Regions from separate parts of the Blautia sp. CGZ-1-C1 genome, predicted to be linked through region 2. Evidence: riboswitches for the same ligand, from Rfam matches in the RefSeq annotation. Region 2 holds a riboswitch; the other holds the start of a gene.

Region 1 (7,840 bases), on a different contig from region 2:
TGTTCTTCCGGCTCCTACCAGACCTGAGAAACCAAGTACCTCTCCTTTATGAAGTACAAAGGAATTCTCTTTTACATAATCTGAAGATACGCCTTTAACTTCCAGAAGAACATCACCAATCTTATCGTTTCTGTCCAGGTTCTTAAAGATATCACCCAGATCACGTCCAACCATCATCTTGATCAGCTGCTGTTCCGGAACTTCTTTTGTAATTACTGTATCTACATAATGACCATCTTTAAAGATTGCTACTTTATCTGCAATCTGCTGAATTTCTTTCATTCGATGAGATACATAAATAATAATCTTGCCCTGAGCTTTCAGTTTCGCTATAACTTCAAAAAGGCTGTCAATCTCTGCATCACTTAAACTGGCTGTAGGTTCATCAAAACAGATAACTTTAAGATTTTCACGACTGTATGCCTTCATAATCTCTACCATCTGCTGATATGCAATGCTTAAATCTTTAACCTTGGTTGTCGGCGATATTGGAAGCCCAAAATCATCAATAATTTTCTGTGCCATCTGATTTGCTTTAGCTTTATCAATAATTCCAAATTTCTTTGATGGCATACGTCCCAGATAAATATTCTCAGCCACACTCAGTTCCAGCAGAATCTGGCGTTCCTGGTATATTACGCTGATTCCTTCCTGAATTGCTTCGTGGGGGGAACTGAAATGTTTCTGTACACCATCCAGAAGATATTCTCCATTTGTCGGTTGATAATCTCCATTAAGTACTTTCAGCAATGTGGATTTTCCGGCACCATTTTCTCCAAGAAATGCAAGTACCTCTCCGCCATATGCTTTGAAACATATATTATCCAGCGCTTTTACACCAGGGAAATACTTTGAGATATTTTTAAACTCGAGTACACTACTCATGTGCTTTCCCTCCTTCTCTTATCTGATTACCGTTCACTCTGTAACCAGTAACCTTATCTGAGTTTTATTATAGACGTGATGCTTCCGTATTGCATTACTTGAAATTGCTATGGAGTTTAAAAAAATTGCTATTTTTGTGTAGCTTGTTTATAATTTCACGAAATGATTTTCGTTTTTATACACTTTTTACATTTTATAGATTTATATTTTGTGCAATTATGTTTTCTTTATCTGTTTCTCCCTTGTTTTTTTTATCTTTCTCCGTCATTTTTATAACTGTCATTTTATTTTTTCTTGAAAAAATACTGTTTTTACGTTACAGTATGGCTATGTACCATAATAAAAAAGTACAATCTGAATTGTAATATGAAAGTGAGGAATATTTGATATGTTAATCAGTCAAAGTACTAAAAAATCACCATTTTCTGATATATGCAGGCAATATATCACTGTCAGACTGACCTGTAATGACGGTTTTTCTGTAACCTTATGCTCCATCGGAGCCTCCATACGTCAAATTCTTTTCCCTGCTTCTGATGGTGGCTTAAAAAATATTGCGCTTGCTTTTGATGAGGATACCGCTTATTTTTCCAATTCACTCTATGCCGGTGCCACACTTGCCCCATGCGCAGGACGTATTTCACATGGGAAACTTTCTATAAATGACAGCGTTTACTCTTTGTCTCTTAATGAAAATAATACTCATACTCTTCATGGTGGATCTCATAATGCATCTTTTAAAAACTGGGAACTTGTATCTGCTGAGATTGATACTAAAGATAACTTTGATAACAGGCTGATTTCTTCCGATAAATATTCCACTCACACTAATGCTACCGATGCCTTTTCTATCGAAACTACCACTGATATATGTCCCGCTCAACATAACCATACTTTAGTAGAAAGTGCTACTGTAGTTTTTAGAATCATATTAGAAGACGGTCTGGATGGATTTCCCGGAAAACGGGAAATAAAAGCCATCTATACACTAAAAGAAGATCATACTCTCACCTTACGATATGAGGCAATTTCTGATAAAGATACATATTTTAATATTTCAAACCATACATATTTCAACCTATCCGGTGATTACTCAAGTTCTGCATTAACTCATAAACTGCAAATTCAGGCAGACAAATATATATGCAATACACCTGAATTCATTCCTGAAAGCATTGTATCAGTTAAAAACACACCTTTTGATTTTCGTCGGTCCATATCACTTCTGGAACAGATGCAAGCATATCCGGACGATATACAGCTGAAACGAAACAAAGGATTTAATCACGAATTTATCCTAAACCATGATAGTCCAAATCATGATAAAAATGAAAGAATTACAATGCCGTTGTCTTCACCAAATACGCCTGACCTGACATGCACTTCCCCAGACAATTCCATTCAACTTCAGATTACATCTGACGCTCCTTGCGCAGTTATATACTCTGGAGGTTATTTTGAAAACGGAATAAAGCTGAAAGATAATCAACTCACAAGCCCAAGCTGTGCTCTTGCATTTGAATTTCAAAGTTACCTGGATGCCCCAGGCAATTTTGACTTTCCATATCACATTACAAAAGCAGGAGAATTATGGAACAGACAAATCTGCTATCGATTTCTGAATCCTTCTGGAATGTAATCAGAAGTATAAAGTAGCAAAATGCCTTGAATATAAGAGTATATATAATATATCCTCTCAAATTTTCAAGGCATTTTATTTCCAAATCTTTCTACATAAAACTTACCAAACCGACATCTACACCACAACCTCAAGAATCTTTTTCTCTTTGTATCTTATCTCATGAATCCCTGTCTTCTTCTGCTTATTAAAATTAAAGCTCAAAAGATATCCTCTCTCCTGCTTATAAGCTTCCAGATACTCAAACAACTGCTTTTCCCCACGTTTATTATACTCATCACCATGCCAGATTTTCAGCTCAATGATAAACTGCTTTCCCCTATAATCAACAATAATATCTGTTCTCTTATTATCTCGCGTTCTCGCCTCAATATAATAATTTCCTGTCCCATTAATGATTGGTTTTAAATACAGCAGGAATAATTTTCTTCCATTTTCCTCAATAAATTTCTGATCATTATCGGAATAAATTTCTTCAAAATGCTCATAAAATTTCTTCATAACCAGATCCATCTGAAGCATTCCGGAAATAATAAACTGATTCCGGTCAGAAACCGACGCCACATACATCGCATCATTAATTGCCATCTCAGCTAAGAACAAATCATACAACTGTGTCTCAAAAATTCTGTTAGAAATCGCAACAATTCCATGATTATCCTTAAGAAATCCAAATGTCACTCCCAGATCAATTAACGGAGTTTCTCTCTTAAACGGAAAACTTACTCCTGAGAACAAAATACTCTGCATCATCTCTTTCAATTTAGGATAATCCAGCAATTTCTTCGTCATATCATCAAACAATGTGTTTGGCTCTTTTAATAACAATTTCACTGCTGCCAGAACTCCCTCTTTTGTCCATACCAACACATTTGTCAAAAATTCATCCGTTCCCAAAATCCGCTCATCCATAATCTGGCACATCCGCGAAACCAGATACGGATAACCACTTGTATAATCATAAATCAGCTGGCTGATTTTCCGAATATCCATTCCCGTCTGATGATCCTGCTCATATTCATTCAGCATGCTTTCAATATCTTTAACTGAAAAGCTCATATCCAGGCGAAAATCTACCGCAATATTCCATGGACTGTTATACTTCGATTCCTCCTGTGGATGCAGTTTTAGTTTTAAAGTTTTTACATCATGCACACCTGCCAGAACCACTGACTGAAATGTAGAATCCTTCCCCTGCTGCCATTTCAGATATTTCTCTCTCAGCAGTCCGAGAAAAGAAAGAAAAATCTGATTATCAGAACTTTTATCCACTTCATCTATCATCAAAACTATCTTTTTTCCACATGATTTACACAATGATGTGATTTTCATTCCAAGCGAACGCATTGGAAACTTTTCAGAAAGAGGGCTGATCCAGTCATTTACCGTTTTCTCCGCAACATTCTGTTCCCGAAGACATTCTCCAATATCAAGCACCAGTCCTTCTGCCAGACTGGTCAAAGATTCAAAATATTCATCTGCCGCCTCGAAACTCAAACTCAATACCAGATAATCTTCCCTGAGTTTTCTTTCCAGTAAAAATAAAGTCGTTGTTTTCCCATACTGCCGCGCACGGTTTATCGTGAAGTATTGTCCTTGTTCGATGTAATCTTTTGTGATGCGGTCAATTCTGTCACTGATATCTACCATATAGTTTTTCTCTGGAACACAAGTTCCTGTAATGCAAAATTTTTTCGCCATGACCGTATCCTCCTGACCTAGTTTACAGACCAGACGGATATACACAATCCGTCTTCGCTACTTGTTTGATTTGATTAAATTGTAACACGAACCAAAACCGGTTACAATCATCTCTCATTGACTTTTCCATACTGTTGTGTTACCCTAACAGCAGTAAAAAAATTTGCATATGGATAATAACAACGGGAGCCTGTGTGACAGGCTGAGAGGAAGATATATCTTCGACCGCACCTGATATGGATAATGCCAGCGTAGGGAATGTATGAATGAATCGAAATCTGCCAGTGTATTATTCCGGCAGATTTTTTATATTCTACAACTTAAGGAGGTTCACAATGAACACAGACAGAGCAAAAACATTCCGAATGGTTATGCTCGCCATGATGGTTGCCATCGGCGTAGTCATTTCACCAATTCTGAGAATCGAGGGAATGTGCCCGACCGCACACCTGATCAACATCGTCTGTTCCGTACTTCTGGGACCATGGTATTCACTTCTGTGTGCCACTCTCATCGGAATTATCCGTATGATGTTTATGGGTATCCCACCACTGGCACTGACAGGTGCCGTATTCGGTGCATTTTTATCCGGTGTTTTCTACCGCGCATCCCATGGAAAAATCATCTGCGCAGTGATCGGTGAAATCTTCGGAACCGGTATTATCGGTTCTCTGGTTTCCTATCCTGTCATGGCATTTCTTATGGGAAGAAGTGGACTGAACGCATTCTTTTACACACCAATGTTTCTGGCAGCAACCTGCATGGGCGGTACCATCGCCTACTTCTTCCTGAAAGCATTAAGCCACTCAGGAATGCTTGCCAAATTTCAGCAAAGCCTTGGAGCAAAAGTATATGATCGAAAATCAGACAAGAACCAGACAACTCACCAGAGCAGCACAGCCGCTGATTCACTGCATCACTAATCCGATTTCTATCCATGACTGTGCCAATATCATCCTGGCGGCAGGAGGCCGCCCAATCATGGCAGAACACCCTGCGGAAGTAGCCGAAATCACCAGCCACGCGCAGGCACTGGCATTAAACCTCGGTAACATCACCGATGCCCGTATGGAGTCCATGCCGAAGTCCTTAAAAACTGCTGGCATCATTCACATTCCAGTCATGCTCGATCTGGTAGGAACTGCATGTAGCACTCTTCGCTATGAATTTGCGCAAAAACTTATGAACATTCATATGCCAGAACTTCTAAAAGGAAATATGTCCGAACTCCTTGCGATGTCCGGACAGACCGCTCACGCGATCGGTATCGACGCAGGTACACAGGATACGCTCACAGACGCCAACCGTTCCCACCTGCTGGAACTCTTCCAGGAAAAAGCAGCTCAGTGGAACACCACACTCCTTATTACCGGAAAAGAAGATATGGTTGTCTCAGCCGACAAATGTACATTCATTATGCGCGGCACTCCTGCCATGTCGCAGATTACCGGAACCGGATGTATGCTTGGAATGATCTGTGCTACTTATCTGGCAGTTACCGATCCGTTCACTGCTGCCGTATCTGCTGCTACAGAATTTGGCATTGCCGGGGAAAAAGCAGAAAAAAACAGCTCCGGTCCCGGAAGTTTCCAGGTGGAACTGTTCGATCAGTTTTATAATCTTACACAGCAGGATATTTTTTAGCCGAATCAAGTAAGTCTCTCCGAATAAACTGCATAACAGTTATTCCGTGTAAAACTATGTATCGAAAGCAGCTTAAAAATACCCTCCTATTAAAAAAGTCCTTCCAGATGCTTCAGATAAATTCTTATCTCATTAATCTCGGAAGGACTTTTTCTTTTACTAAAATAAAAAATTTCTTATTCTATATGCTTTTATAACAATCAATCGGATATTCGCCATCCGCTTTCGCTACTTGATTCGGTTAAACTCTTGCTATTCTATTATATTTCTTAAGTATCTTACGCCTCCGCTCCACGCATCTTCGCCAACTCTCTTCTGGCAAACACAATCGCCAGCACAAATGCCGCAGCATCAGCAATCGGACCTGCATACATCACGCCATCAATTCCCATAAATAACGGGAAGATAACAATCAATGGCAACAGGAAAATTACCTGTCGTGTCAGTGACATAACAATACCCAGCTTCGCCTTTCCAATAGATGTAAAGAATCCGGATGACATTGGCTGAATTCCATTTGCAAATGTCATAAACATAAAGATTTTCAGATAACGTTCCGCAAACTGGAAATACAGATCACTTCCTGTTCCAAAAATCCCCACAATCTGGTGTGGAAACAGCTGGAAACATAAAAAGAATATCGTTGCGATTACCGTACAGGCAGTTACAGAATAACAATACGCCTGTCGAACTCTGTCATATTTTTTCGCTCCGTAATTAAATCCCCAGATTGGCTGACTTCCCTGAGAAATTCCAATGCAGATAGCCATAAATACCTGATTTACCTTAGAAATAACTCCAACACACGCAATCGGAATATCACTTCCATAAACCGAATTTCCACCATAATAACGCAGAATATTATTCAGCACGATCTGCACAATTGCCATGGCAATCTGGTTAATACAGGAAGCAAGCCCCAGTGAAATAATTGCCTTCAGGTATCTCATTCTCGGTTTCAGCATCTCACTTGTCAGACTCATATTTCGGAATTTCCAAAAATATACAACTACCAGAATTCCAGAAACGATCTGCCCAATCACAGTTGCCCATGCAGCGCCCTTAATTCCCCATCCAAATACAAAAATAAATAATGGATCAAGAATCGTATTGATAACCGCACCTATCATAATACAAGTCATAGAATAAGTCGGGCTTCTGTCCGCTCTGACAACATGATTGCCGCCAACAGACAAAATGTAAAACGGAAGTCCAAATGCAGTAATTCCTGTATAATCAACCGCATACGGCATCACATCCGTAGTTGCCCCAAACAATATCAGCAACGGTTTCAAAAACACCAGAACAATCACCGCAAGAATCACACCACTGATTACCAGTGAAGATAAAGCCGTACCTGCAATCCCACTGGCCTTCTTCTCCCGTCCTGCTCCCATTTCCAGATTATAATTCGACGCACCTCCGATTCCCAGAAGCAACGCCAGTGCAGTGGCAATCGTCGTAACAGGAAATGCCACATTGGTAGCTGCATTTCCCAGCATTCCCACACCCTGTCCGATAAAAATCTGGTCCACAATATTGTACATTGCGCTGACCAGCATACTGATAATCGCAGGAATCGCAAACTTTGCGATCAGTCCACCCATCGGTGCTACACCAAGTGGATTTTGTCCCAGTGAATTCGCCTCCCGCGTACCTTGATTATTTTTTTCCAAGTAAAATTCTCCTTCTTTCCCTCAATTTTTCATAGGTTTTTCATTCGCAGCGTTATCCTTAATCTCCGTAACTGCCACTTATTTATAGTAAAATCCTATTTTTAATTTTATAGCACAGCATTTACTTTACCATTTCTTAATCTTTCCTGCAATGCAAAAAGCATGCAAACTCTTTCTGTTTTTAAAAGATTTGCATGCCTTTTCTGTTATTATTTACTTTGTATTTTCTGAGCTTATTCACCAAAACATAATTCACAGTGGATAAATGTATTCGTCCAGTGGATATTAACACTCA
Region 2 (7,840 bases):
AACCTGGCGTGATTGGCGCGGCAGCAGATAATGAGAAGTGTATGGTGGAACTGATCGGGGATGGAATTCACATTCATCCTGTGACTGTGCGCAATACTTTCCGTCTCTTTGGAGACAGCAGAGTGATCCTGATCAGTGATTCTATGATGGCAACAGGTATGGAGAATGGAATTTATGAACTGGGTGGACAGGAAGTAACTATGAAGGACAGAAAAGCAACTCTGGCAGATGGAACGATTGCCGGTTCTGCGACATGCCTCTTTGGCTGTATGAAGAGTGTTATCTCCATGGGAGTACCGGAAAGAGAAGCGATTCTTGCCGCGACTGCGAATCCGGCAAGAAGTATTGGAATCTATGATGAGGTGGGTTCTCTCGCACCGGGGAAACGTGCGGATATTGTTCTGACAGATGATGAATTAAATGTTGTAAAAGTATTATAATTTTGCAATCTGATATTCTATGAGAAGGCACAGTAGTTGCAAAATATTGTAAATGATATAATTCAACAGGTATTAAATGGGGCAAAAAATTTTGCCCCTTGATTTCTTTAGGAGAAAATGATGACAAAAAAAGAAATTCTGGATGCGATCCATGGACAGATGATCATTTCCTGTCAGGCTGTAGAAGGAGAACCTTTATATGTAGAAGAGAAATCTATTATGTATCTGATGGCGCGCGCGGCAAAACAGGCCGGAACACCTGCAATCCGTACCAGTAGTATCAGAGATGTGATCGCAATTAAAGAAGAAACCGGCCTCCCTGTAATCGGTCTTGTAAAGGTTCAGTATCCCGGATATGAAGGATTTATCACACCTACGATGAAGGAAGTAGACGATTTAGTTGCTGCCAGTTCTGACATTGTTGCGCTGGACTGTACGCTTCGAAAACGTGGCGATGGTTCTACAGTCAATGAATTTATGGCGCAGGATCAGAGAAAAATATCCGGATATTATTCTGATGGCGGATATTTCCGATTATCAGGAAGGGATCAACGCATGGAAATGTGGGGAGATATTGTTAGGAACAACTATGAGCGGTTATACAGCTTATACATCTTCAGTAAGTGATGGACCGGATTATGAACTAATGGAAAGATTATCCAGGGATATAAACATTCCTGTTATCGGAGAAGGCAGAATTCATTACCCGGATCAGGCGGTAAAGGCGTTACAGACAGGAGTTTGGGCGATAGTTGTAGGAGGAGCGATTACACGCCCTCTGAGAGATTGCAATGCGTTTCCAGAATGCGATTAAAGAAAGCAGATAGAATATTCCATACTGCTCCCGAAGGAGAACCGGCCATTGAAAATCATTGGCAGAGAGCTGTCAGTGGGGCAGATTTTACAGATACAATTTAACGCTGTACAACATTTGTACTGATTGCATAAATTCGTGCCGTATGCCTCGGGAATTTGGCATATTGATGCAAAAACACCTTTCGGAATAGTAGCGTGTAAACAGTAACAATATTAAGATGCATGTGCTTGACACATAAGATAGAATATGTAAGACTCTTATTATAATGATATATCAGTTATAGATAAAAGATACAATGAAAATTGATATATAATATAATAAGAGTCTTTTTGTAGAAAGGGAAATATAAATGAAATTAGTAATCGTACGACATGGAGATCCGGATTATTCGATTGATTCACTTACTGAGAAAGGATGGAAAGAGGTAGAATATCTCTCAGAAAAATTGTCAAAGTTTGATGTAAAAGAGTTCTATGTTTCTCCACTTGGAAGAGCAAAAGACACCGCTTCTCTGACCTTGAAAAAGATGAATCGCACCGCTGTAGAATGTGACTGGCTGAGAGAGTTTGACGTTCTGATCGACCGTCCTGATGTTACAGACCGAAAGATTATCTTATGGGACTGGCTTCCGCAGGACTGGACGAAGGACGAGCGATTTTATCAGTATGACCACTGGTTTGAAAACGAAAGATTACAGAAAGCGGATGCAAAAGGCTATTATGACTATGTGACGGGAAAGTTTGATGAACTTCTGGCGTCTCATGGATATGTGCGGGAGGGACATTACTATAGAGCTGAGAAGGCAAATAATGATACACTGGTATTTTTCTGCCATTTTGGGTTGGAGTGTGTGTTACTTAGCCATCTGTTAAGTGTGTCTCCGATGGTGATGTGGCATGGATTTTGTGCTGCACCAAGTTCTGTTACAACAATAAATACCGAGGAGCGAAGAGAAGGAATTGCGAGCTTCCGTATCAGTGCATTTGGTGATATTTCACATCTTTATGCACATGATGAACCACCGGCATTTGCTGCCAGATTTTGTGAAACATATGATAATAAAGAGGAGCGCCACGACTGAATATATATGGTAGAAAGGAAATAAAAATATTGATATCAAAGACAATGAAAGCAATTTTGCATACACTTTCCTATGGAAATATAGAGGTAGAAAATTCCAGAAAAATGGCAGACCTGAAACAGTTGGATGCCACACGTATTTTTTTGAAAAAACTGGATGCCAAAGTTTATAATGACGATTATGAAGTACCGATCAGATTGTATTTTCCGACGGAGGAAGCGATGCAGGCAGGGATTGTGGAAGGAAATACCTTTCCAATTCTGCTGTTCTTCCATGGCGGAGGCTGGGTAACTGAGAGTGTAGAGAATTATGATCGTGTCTGCTCCAGAATGGCTCAGGCAACTGCACATATCGTGGTTTCCGTAGAATACAGGCTGGCGCCGGAACATAAATTTCCGATTCCATTGGAGGATTGTTATGCTGCGGCAAAAGCGCTTTATATGAACCAGCTGATTCTGAATACAGACCCCGAGAAGATTACGATCATCGGTGACAGTGCGGGTGGAAATCTGACTGCGGCAGTGTGTCTGATGGCGAGAGACAGAGGTGAGTTTACACCGCGTCGGCAGATACTTATCTATCCGGCATTGGGAAACTGTTATACAGAGGAATCACCATACAGATCAGTACATGAAAATGGCAGTGATTATCTGCTGACAGCGGTAAAAATGGAGGATTACCTTACTCTTTATCAAAGGACAGCAGAGGACAGACAGAACCCATACTTTGCGCCGATTCTTGAAAAAAATCTGAGAAATCTGCCGGAAACATTAATTCTTACAGCAGAATATGATCCTCTCAGAGACGAAGGGGAAGTATATGGAAGAAAGCTTCAGGCGGCAGGAAATCATGTGGAAGTTTATAGAATTCACGGAGCGTTTCATGGATTTTTTGCACTGGGGATTAAGTTTCTGCATGTACAGGAAAGCTTCCAGTATATTAATGGATTTTTGAATAAAAGTTATGAGAAAATCCTTTAATCGAATTAAGTAAGTGACGAAAGAGGATAATGAGAAAGAAAGCAGGAAAACTATGGATACAGGATATTCAAAATGGAGAAAACTGGATAATGCAGCACTGGCATTTCCACTGGTAAGCGGAAAAAATGATACCAGAGTATTTCGTTTTTACTGTCAGTTAAAAGAAAAGGTCGACGGAGAAATTCTTCAATCCGCGCTGGATCAGACAATGGAGAAATATCCATTATTTCAGGCGGTTTTGCGAAAAGGATTGTTCTGGTTTTATCTGGAACACAGAGATATCAGAGCGGTTGTAAAACAGGAGACAGAACCGCCATGCAGCCGCCTGTATATTCCGGATAAAAAATCTCTTTTATTTCAGGTGACTTATGATAAAGACAGGATTAACTTCGAGGTGTTTCATGCATTGACAGACGGCACCGGAGCAATGCATTTTTTGCAGGAATTGGTGCAGAATTATCTTATTCTGGCTCATCCGCAGGACGATATTCCGCGAATAGAAAATGCAGAAGAAGTCACTCATGGAGATAAAGAAGAGGACAGTTTTTCGCAGTATTATTCTTCCGATATGCCAAAGAATAAAGAGAAGAAAGAGACAGCAGTGAAGCTGAAAGGTGAGAAGTTGGTTCATTCAGATATGCATATCACAGAGGTGGTTCTTTCGGTGAAGGATATTCATCAGAAGGCGCGTTCTTATGGTGCTTCTATCACAGTATTGTTAACTGCAATGATGTTATGTTCTATCAGAGAAGAAATTCCGAAAAACCAGCAGAAACGACCGGTAACATTAATGATACCGGTGAATCTGAGAAATTATTTTCCATCTCAGTCCATGACAAACTTCTTTGGCTGGATTGAAGTCGGATATACATTTTCAGAAACAACAACCTTTGAAGAAGTAGTAGCAGATGTAAAAAGGCAGTTTGAGCAGGAACTTGTGAAAGATAAAATTGCCATGCATATGAATGGCTATGTAAGAATCGAAAAGAATCCTTTTGTGAGAGCTGTTCCGCTGGAGATTAAGAAATATTTCCTGATGATAGGCGCTAATCTGGGAAGCAGAAGTATTACTGCAGTTTATTCTAATATTGGTATTATCCGTCTTCCGGAAGAGTATAAAGAATACATTCAGCATTTTGGGATATTTGCCAGTCCCAATTCACTCCAGATATGTTCCTGTTCTTATGGAGATGAAATGGTTCTGGGATTTACTTCCAAGATACCGGATGACAGTATTCAGAGAAATTTTCAGAGAATGCTTGGTGAAGAACAAGTTGCTCATCGGGAACTGAAGAATGAATTTCCAGGATATGGAGAGAAACAGAAACTGGAGAAGAAAGAGAACCAGAGAATTGTTCAGACTTTCAGTTTTCTGTGTCTGGCGATAGCGGTGGCCTGTGGGATGATTAATTTTATGACCGCCGGTATGTTAAACTGGTTCTGGTTTGCAGGTGCGGGATGTGCCTGTGCCTGGCTGGTAGTTATGGTAGCATATTTTAAAAGAAGGAACATTCTTAAGAATGAAATGTGGCAGCTATTGATCATATCTGTGATAGCAATTTTTTGGGATTGGTTTATCGGATGGAGAGGCTGGTCTGTAGATTTTGTTCTTCCTTTTGGGGCATTGGCGGTACAGTTTTCCATTCCTGTAATTGCAAAAGTGAACCGTCTGGAACGGGAAGAATACCTGTTTTATCTTGTTCAGGCAGGTGTTGCGGGACTGATTCCAATAGTTCTTGTATGGACGGGAATTGTGAGATTGGTATATCCTTCGGTTGTCTGTGCGGGGATTAGTTTTCTCACTGTGGCGGCATTATTTATTTTCTGTCTCAAAGATACTCTGCAGGAGTTTCATAAAAAACTTAGAATGTAGTTGACATGTAGACTGCAAAATATTATACTTTATTACTGTAAAAGAACAGGGGAGCTTGTGACAGCAGGCTGAGAGGAAGTCATCAACTTCGACCCTTATACCTGATTTGGATAATGCCAACGTAGGAACGTATATGATAGTGAATTTACGGGAGATACTTTGGTATCTCCTTTTTTATGTGGCTATATGATATCTATCTGAAACAGGAGTAGTTACCGAATATAAAATGAACAGTAACTACAGCAATTTGCATTATTTTGTGGAATTGCTATAGTGTATCAACAAGAGAAAACAACTTGTTGGTAGACTTGAATTGAATATTGGAAAAATGAGAGTGAACAGAGTTCATGAAGGGGTGCACCACCGCGGGTACATTCTTTTGTGGACTCCTTTTTTATACTATTGGAAATTCTTCCATATTGTTTCGTTGATATGAAAATATGGAAAAATGTCTGTTTTACTCCCATTTATTTCCGGGAAAGGAGAGGAACATGTTTACAGTAAACGGAACGAAAAAAGAACTGCCGGGTGTATTTTCTGTGAAAGAATATCTGGAACAGAATGGATATGTGATCAGTCAGATCGCAGTAGAGTTAAATGAAGAAATTCTGCCAAAAACAGAGTATGTGAGCACTGTTTTGAAGGATGGAGACGTAATGGAAATAGTAAGCTTTATGGGTGGCGGAAGCTGCTGATACAAGTAAGTCCCCACCCACTGCTTATTGCTCTTCGCAACCTCCGCAGGGGACTTACTTGATTCGGTTAAACAACTATGATATTTCAGGAAAGAAGGACATAAATAATGAGTACAATTGCAAACACAAATAATGAAAAGAAATACGAGGACAAATTAGTTTTAGGAGGACATGAATTTACCTCCCGTTTTATTCTGGGATCAGGTAAATTTTCACTGGATCTGGTGAAAGCATGTATCGAAAAAGCAGATGCACAGATTATTACACTGGCTTTACGTCGCGCAAATGAAGGCGGACTTGCAAATATTCTGGATTATATTCCAAAGAATGTGACCTTGCTTCCGAACACATCAGGAGCAAGAAATGCACAGGAGGCAGTCCGTATCGCCAGATTATCAAGAGAGATCGGATGCGGAGATTTCGTAAAGATTGAAGTTATGCATGATTCTAAATATCTTCTTCCGGATAATTATGAGACAATCAAAGCAACAGAGATTCTTGCAAAAGAAGGCTTTGTGGTAATGCCATATATGTATCCTGATTTAAATGTTGCAAGAGATCTGGTAAACGCAGGAGCAGCCTGTATCATGCCGCTGGGTTCTCCGATTGGATCAAATAAAGGTCTCTGCACAAAAGAATTTATACAGATTCTGATTGATGAGATTGACCTTCCAATCATTGTAGATGCAGGAATCGGAAGACCTTCCCAGGCGTGCGAAGCCATGGAGATGGGAGCTTCAGCAGTAATGGCAAATACTGCGATTGCAACAGCCGGGGATGTACAGGTGATGGCAGAAGCATTTAAGAAAGCTATTGAAGCAGGAAGAAGTGCTTATCTGTCTGGTCTTGGCCGTACATTAGACAAAGGCGGCAGTGCATCTTCTCCGCTGACGGGATTCCTTCATGATTAAGATATTTTTATTTAGTATATATAACATATTACATAAATTTGGAGGAAATATAAGATGGAAGCAGAAACAAAAACAATTCCAGAACACGGGGAACATTTTAATGAAAGTATTGTAAATGAAGTGATTCTGGAGGACATGAAAAAAAACAGAATCGATCATATGAAATATCTTCCTGGAATGGAAGTTCTGGAAGAGTCAGATGTAATGGAGCAGGTAATCTCCGCAATGCAGGAATATGATTATGATAAATATACAGAAGCAGATGTGCGCAGGGCATTGGCGCATGATAACCGTACTTTGGAAGATTTTCAGGCATTGCTTTCTCCGGCAGCATTGCCGTTGCTGGAAGAGATTGCACAGGCAGCACAGATAGAAACAAGAAAACATTTTGGAAACAGTGTATATATGTTTACACCGATTTATATCGCTAATTACTGCGAAAATTATTGTATTTATTGTGGATTTAACTGCCATAATAAGATTCGCAGGGCACAGTTAAATGAAGAAGAAATCGATAAAGAAATGGCTGCAATTGCAAAGACAGGACTACAGGAAATTCTGATTCTGACAGGAGAAAGCAGAGCGAAATCGGACGTAAAATATATTGGAGAAGCATGTAAGATTGCAAGAAAATATTTCAAAGTTATTGGTCTCGAAGTATATCCGATGAACTCTGATGAGTATGCGTATCTGCATGAATGCGGAGCAGATTATGTAACTGTTTTTCAGGAAACATATAATTCCGATAAGTATGAGACTCTGCATCTGGCAGGACATAAACGTATTTTTCCATACCGTCTGAATGCGCAGGAACGTGCATTAAAAGGTGGAATGCGAGGCGTAGGATTTGCAGCACTTCTGGGACTTGATGATTTCCGGAAAGATGCCTTTGCAACGGGATATCATGCATGGCTGCTCCAGCGAAAATACCCTCATGCAGAGATTGCTTTCTCCTGCCCGAGACTTCGCCCGATCATTAATAATGACAGAATCAATCCGATGGATGTACATGAGCCACAGCTGCTTCAGGTAGTATGTGCATA

What was found. Region 2 has a riboswitch for thiamine pyrophosphate ahead of thiS (sulfur carrier protein ThiS). Riboswitches for the same ligand answer to the same signal wherever they lie in the genome.
Region 1: another riboswitch for thiamine pyrophosphate. It lies ahead of thiW (energy coupling factor transporter S component ThiW); the one in region 2 lies ahead of thiS (sulfur carrier protein ThiS).

What each region holds. Positions count from the first base shown of each region.
Region 1 covers NZ_JBWLUT010000171.1:3,231-11,070, reverse strand. The annotation lists gene AC058W_RS15705 (sugar ABC transporter ATP-binding protein) at 1-885, opposite strand, end outside; gene AC058W_RS15700 (aldose epimerase family protein) at 1,274-2,524, shown strand; gene AC058W_RS15695 (GxxExxY protein) at 2,642-4,225, opposite strand; TPP riboswitch at 4,398-4,501, shown strand; gene thiW (energy coupling factor transporter S component ThiW) at 4,561-5,148, shown strand; gene thiM (hydroxyethylthiazole kinase) at 5,078-5,869, shown strand; gene AC058W_RS15680 (MATE family efflux transporter) at 6,148-7,476, opposite strand.
Region 2 covers NZ_JBWLUT010000061.1:25,537-33,376, reverse strand. The annotation lists partial or broken gene nagA (N-acetylglucosamine-6-phosphate deacetylase) at 1-440, shown strand, start outside; partial or broken gene AC058W_RS04590 (N-acetylmannosamine-6-phosphate 2-epimerase) at 561-1,267, shown strand; gene AC058W_RS04585 (histidine phosphatase family protein) at 1,607-2,338, shown strand; gene AC058W_RS04580 (alpha/beta hydrolase) at 2,383-3,318, shown strand; gene AC058W_RS04575 (DUF6320 domain-containing protein) at 3,371-5,191, shown strand; TPP riboswitch at 5,229-5,337, shown strand; gene thiS (sulfur carrier protein ThiS) at 5,683-5,886, shown strand; gene AC058W_RS04565 (thiazole synthase) at 5,994-6,797, shown strand; gene thiH (2-iminoacetate synthase ThiH) at 6,852-7,840, shown strand, end outside.